Regions from separate parts of the Ruminococcus bromii genome, predicted to be linked through region 2. Evidence: predicted binding sites of a transcription regulator. Region 2 holds the regulator's gene; the other holds the start of a gene.
What was found. Region 2 encodes Rex, which represses fermentation and respiration genes when NADH is low (regulators of the CRP and FNR family bind a similar motif). Its sites were predicted from a motif close to ATTGTTAANNNNTTAACAAT; they were not measured.

Region 1 (3,199 bases), 190 kb from region 2:
TCAAGAGAGTGATCAAGAACATTCTGACCGTAACTGGTACGGTAACGAAGTCTGCCGAGAAGCTTAACAATTTCGGGATGAACATTGTGCACACCCGCATCAAGCACAGCTCTCTCACCTGTACGCTTGATTTCGGATTCAACCTCTCGTCTTGCCTTTTCAACCATCTCCTCAATTCTTGCGGGATGGATTCTTCCGTCTGCAATGAGCTTTTCAAGTGCAATTCTTGCAACCTCTCTTCTGACAGGCTCAAAGCATGAAAGCGTGATGGCCTCGGGTGTATCGTCAATAATAAGATCAACACCCGTAAGAGTTTCAATGGTTCTGATGTTGCGGCCCTCACGACCGATGATTCTGCCCTTCATCTCATCGTTTGGAAGAGGAACAACCGAAATTGTTGCCTCCGAAACCTGTTCTGCGGCAAGTCGCTGAATTGCAAGCGAAATAATATTTCTTGCCTTGTCGTCTGCTTCCTCCTTGAGCTGTTCGGTGTATTCCATAATCTTAACCGACTTCTCGTGAGCAAGCTCATTTTCAAGCTGTGAAAGCAAATAGCTTTTAGCCTGTTCTGCCGTGTAGCCCGAAATTTTTTCAAGCATTTCAAACTGGCTCTTTTTCAAGGTTTCAACTTCTTCGAGTTTTGCATCAGCATCACGAAGCTTTTTGTTGACTTTTTCTTCCTTGCGTTCCATATTGTCGAGCTTTCTGTCAAGAGTTTCTTCCTTCTGCTGGATTCTTCTCTCCTGACGCTGAACTTCCTTGCGTCGGTCGGAAATTTCTTTTTCGCTCTCATTTCTGAAACGATGAACCTCGTCTTTACCCTCAAGGACTACTTCCTTTTTCCTTGCTTCGGCTGTTTTAATTGCATCAGCCACAATCTTCTTTGCCTCTTCCTCAGCACTACCGATTTCCTTTTCGGCAGTGTTTTTACGGATGGCAATTCCAAGGAAAACACCTGCACCCGCACCGACAACAATTGCGGCGATAATGCAGATAATACTTATCCATAACGGCAATTCGGACACCTCCTTAGTTTGATTTTTTCAAGTATTTCACAGTTCCCAATCAATTAGACTTTAAAGGTGCCGTTAAAAAGATATTCAATTTTCATTTTTATTTTCTAAATATTTTTTTACATATTTATATGCACAGTCAAAAAAACACCGTAATGACCGTTTTCAACATTTCAGGCAACTGAAACATTATAAAAATTATAAAAAATATCTATATATAACGGCTCTTTTAAAGAGTCTGATTAAAAAAGTTGCAAAAGCCAAAAACTGTACTTTTGCACTGTACTTTTGCCAAAATCCGCAACAGCGGATAATATAATTTTATAATAGAATCACCAAATTGTCAAGAATAAGCGAGGTATTTTTGCAGATAATTAGTTGTGGCAGGTGAAAAAATTACATTTCTTTGAACGGAGCGGCTCAAATTTGCCTTAAAAACGCAAAATCAGACCGTGTTTTTTACCGTATTTGTAAAAAACTCAAAAATTTTTCGTTAAATTTTTGTCAAGCTATTGAAGAAATGAAAAAAATGTAATATAATAGAAGCACCTTAGAATTTTAGGAGGAATTTTTTTATGTCAGTAAAAGTTGCAATTAACGGTTTCGGCCGTATCGGTCGTCTTGCTTTCAGACAGATGTTCGGTGCTGAGGGTTATGAAGTAGTAGCTATCAACGATCTTACAGATCCTGCTATGCTCGCAAACCTTCTTAAGTATGATACAGCACAGGGCGGCTACTGCGGTAAGATCGGTGAAAACCTTCACACTGTAGAAGCAGGCGAAGGCTCAATCATCGTTGACGGCAAAGAGATTACAATCTACGCTAAGCCAAACGCTGCTGAGCTTCCTTGGGGCGAGCTCGGTGTTGATGTAGTTCTCGAGTGCACAGGTTTCTATACATCAAAGGCTAAGAGCCAGGCTCACATTGATGCCGGCGCTAAGAAGGTTGTTATTTCTGCTCCTGCAGGCAACGACCTTAAGACAATCGTTTACAGCGTAAACGAAAAGACTCTTACAGCTGACGATACAATCATTTCAGCTGCTTCATGTACAACAAACTGCCTCGCTCCTATGGCTGACACACTTAACAAGTATGCAGAAATCCAGAGCGGTATCATGTCAACAATCCACGCTTACACAGGCGATCAGATGATTCTTGACGGTCCTCACAGAAAGGGCGACAAGAGAAGAGCAAGAGCAGGTGCTGCTAACATCGTTCCTAACTCAACAGGTGCTGCAAAGGCTATCGGTCTTGTAATTCCTGAGCTTAACGGCAAGCTCATCGGTTCTGCACAGCGTGTTCCTGTTCCTACAGGTTCAACAACAATTCTTACAGCTGTTGTTAAGGGTTCAGATGTAACAGTTGAAGGCATCAACGCTGCTATGAAGGCTGCTGCTTCTGAGTCATTCGGTTACAACGAAGATCCGATCGTTTCTTCAGATGTAATCGGTATGAAATTCGGTTCACTCTTCGATTCTACACAGACAATGGTATCAAAGATTGCTGATGATCTTTATGAGGTTCAGGTTGTTTCTTGGTACGACAACGAGAACTCATACACAAGCCAGATGGTAAGAACAATTAAGTACTTCGCTGAGCTTGGCTAATCTGAATTTACAGATTATTCTTTGGGCTGTCCAAAACGGACAGCCCTTTTTGTTTTGCTTTTGTAAAGAATTTCGGGTTTTTATTCTTTATTCGTAAAATTATGCTTTAAAATGTAACATTCAGTCGCAGTTTATAAAATATACACGAAAAATTAGTTTTAAATTTTTTGAATTTGCTTGAAATTGACATATATTTTTGGTATTATATAAGTGTGAGCAAATAATCAAAATCAGAAGGTATTTAACAAGGAGCAGTTCTTATGAATTACAGCTTTAACGAGGCAAGACCGGCACTTGAAGTTTTTCATACCGGAGATTCCGTGTACGCATACAATCTTTTGGGTGCACACCTCGTGAACTGGAACGGCAGAAACGGTTGTGTGTTCCGAGTATGGGCACCAACCGCAAGGAGCGTTTCGGTTGCAGGCGAATTTAATAATTGGGACAATAACGCAACCTATATGTACGACATCGGCTACGGTGTTTGGGAGGTGTTTGTCGAAGGGGTCGAGGAATTTTGCGCATACAAGTACTGTATTGAAAGCGAATACGGCGACAGGCTTATGAAAGCAGATCCGT
Region 2 (3,199 bases):
TACTTCTGATATGCAGGAGGTTACATACTACTACGCAGACTATGTTCCCGAGTCTATCATAAACGCTGACTTTAACGGTGACGGCAAAGTTAATGTAATGGATGCTACACTTCTTCAGAAGTATATCCTTAAGATTGAAACTCCTACAGTTGATCAGTCGGCACTTGACCTCAACTATGACAACAGAGTAAGCGTTGAAGATACAACAATGCTTATGAAGTTTATCGTCGGCATACCTGTTTCTTCGGGTAAGGTAACAGCAAATTACTATTACACGGACGCTGACGGAAAACAGCAGAAGCTTACCGATTCAATCGTATTCTCAGGCAAAGTAGGCAGCACATATGATTCAAAGGCATTCAAGGTTGTCGGCTACGCTGTTGATCCTGACAGAATGCCGGAAAATCAGTCGGGCTTAATTCCTTACGGCGATGCTGAGGTAAACTACTACTACATCGCTTCAAGCCTTGACATCACACTTCATGTAAAGCACAACGGTTCACTTACATGGACGCCATATCTCTGGATATGGGGTTCAGACCTCAAGGGCAAAGACTCAGGCAACTTTATGTCAGAGTGGCCGGGTGATCCTATGACTAAAGGTGAAAACGGTTGGTTTGATTACAGCTTCACATATAAGGGAGCAGGTACATATAATGTAATTGTATCCGATAACGCTACTAACCAAACAATTGACTACAAGGGCTTTGTAGACAACGAAATGTGGATTGTAATTGATGACTCTGCTGTTACGGGCGGTACATACCTTACATTCTACACAGATAACCCTGACACTAACCCCAACGCTCCAATCGCTGAGCAGGTTACACTCGGTTAATCTGAAATCACAAACACAAATTGCAAAAGAGGGCTGACCTTAAACGGTCAGCCCTTTTAATCGCTAAAAAAGGTTATTATTGCTCTGTAACGAAAAACTCCCCGACAGCTTATAAAACTGTCGGGGAGTCATTGGTTTATCAGTTGTTGTTCATTCTGTAGCAGAGAGTCATAAGGCTGTCGCTGAGATGAACATTCTCTACCATAGTATCATTATAACGAGCATTTATATCATAGTGGCTGAAATTCCAGTAATTCTTGATTCCGTGTGAATAAAGCTTATCGAGAACATTTTCAACACAAACACGGGGAATGCACAAAAACGCTGTGTCAATATGATTTTTATTACAAAAATCGTCAAGCTCACTTTCATTTTTAACTGTAATTCCGTTGAGCTTTGAACCGACTTTCTGTTCGTTGTTGTCGAAACAGGCGATAAGCTCAAAACCGAGTTTTTCAAAATTCATATGCATTGCAACGGCTTTGCCAAGATTACCCGCACCAATAAGGATTGCCTTGTAATCGTTGTTAAGACCGAGAATGTTCTTGATTTCCTCTTTCAGCTGACTTACGCTGTAACCGTAACCCTGCTGACCGAATCCGCCGAAGCAGTTAAGATCCTGCCTCACCTGTGAGGCTGTCACATTCATAATTTGTGCAAGCTTAGTTGAAGAAATTTTGTCAATGTTCTGGTCGTTCAGTTCTGATAAAAAGCGGTAATATCTTGGCAAACGCCTGATAACCGACATTGAAATACTGTCATTTTTAGACATTACTCACTATGCTCCTTTAACTTTAAAATCAGAGAGATGCTGCAAGACGCTCGTCAATAGCCTTGAGAAATTCTTCTGTGTTTACTTTCTTTTTGTTCTCAAGTGTCGAGATAGCGTAGAGATCGCCTGTCATAACGCCGTCCTCAATTGTCTTGATTGTTGCGGCCTCAAGCTTGTCTGCAAACTTCATAAGGTCGTCAAGACCGTCAAGTTCGCCTCTCTTGCGAAGTGCGCCTGTCCATGCAAACAAAGTTGCAACAGAGTTTGTAGAAGTTTCTTCACCCTTGAGATACTTGTAGTAGTGGCGCTGAACTGTGCCGTGAGCAGCCTCGTATTCATAGATGCCGTCAGGAGAAACAAGCACGCTTGTCATCATTGCAAGCGAACCGAATGCAGTTGCAATCATATCGCTCATAACATCGCCGTCATAGTTCTTGCAAGCCCACATATAGCCGCCCTCACTTCTGATAACTCTTGCAACAGCGTCATCAATAAGTGTGTAGAAATATGTAATACCTGCGTTCTCAAACTTCTCTTTGTACTCATTCTCAAAGATTTCGTTGAAGATGTCCTTGAATCTGTGGTCATAAATCTTGCTGATTGTATCCTTTGTAGCAAACCAAACATCAAGCTTCTGATCAAGTGCATAGTTAAAGCATGAACGGGCAAATGATGAGATACTCTTGTCAATGTTGTGCATACCCTGAATAATACCGTCAGTCTTGAAGTCAAAGATTGTGCTTCTCTCCTCGGTGCCGTCAGGCTTTGTGACGCAAAGCTCTGCCTTGCTTCCTGCCTCAACCTTCATCTCTGTGTTCTTATAAACATCGCCGTATGCGTGACGGGCAATGCAGATTGGCTTTTTCCATGTAGGAATGTAGGGAACAATGCCCTTGACAAGAATCGGGCTTCTGAATACCGTACCGTCAAGGATAGCACGGATTGTACCGTTAGGTGACTTCCACATACTCTTGAGGTTGTACTCTGTCATTCTTGCGGCATTAGGTGTGATTGTGGCACACTTAACGGCAACACCGTATTTCTTTGTTGCGTTGGCGCTGTCAACTGTAACCTGATCGTCTGTTTCGTTTCTGTGCTCAAGACCGAGGTCATAGTACTCTGTTTTGAGGTCAACATAAGGTGTGATGAGAATGTCTTTAATCTGTTTCCAGATGACTCTTGTCATCTCGTCGCCGTCCATCTCTACGAGAGGAGTGACCATTTTAATTTTTTCCATATCAGCTGTTCTCCTTTGTGTAGTCAAGCAGACCGCCTGCAATGATAATGTTTCTTGTTCTGTCTGAAAGCTCACAGTCAGCAACAATTGTGTCGCCTGTTGTCTTGTTTACAACAGTAACCTGCTTGCCGTTTGCAATTTCGTCCTTAACATTCGGGAGTTCAAGCATATCGCCAAGCTTGATTTTATCATAATCTTCTGCGTTTACAAATGTAAGCGGAAGAATACCTGCATTGATAAGGTTGCTCTTGTGAATTCTTGCAAAGCTCTTTACGAGTACAGCCTTAACACCGAGGAAAAGGGGAGCGAGAGCCGCATGCTCACGGGATGAACCCTGACCGTAGTTTTCACC

Region 1: the regulator Rex is predicted to act here: its motif matches at 1,503-1,522, upstream of gap (type I glyceraldehyde-3-phosphate dehydrogenase).

What each region holds. Positions count from the first base shown of each region.
Region 1 covers NZ_CAKMVP010000003.1:41,137-44,335, reverse strand. The annotation lists gene rny (ribonuclease Y) at 1-1,025, opposite strand, end outside; gene gap (type I glyceraldehyde-3-phosphate dehydrogenase) at 1,589-2,620, shown strand; gene glgB (1,4-alpha-glucan branching protein GlgB) at 2,881-3,199, shown strand, end outside.
Region 2 covers NZ_CAKMVP010000003.1:226,212-229,410, forward strand. The annotation lists gene pulA (type I pullulanase) at 1-838, shown strand, start outside; gene QDI94_RS01330 (redox-sensing transcriptional repressor Rex) at 978-1,610, opposite strand; gene QDI94_RS01335 (NADP-dependent isocitrate dehydrogenase) at 1,639-2,847, opposite strand; gene QDI94_RS01340 (aconitate hydratase) at 2,849-3,199, opposite strand, start outside.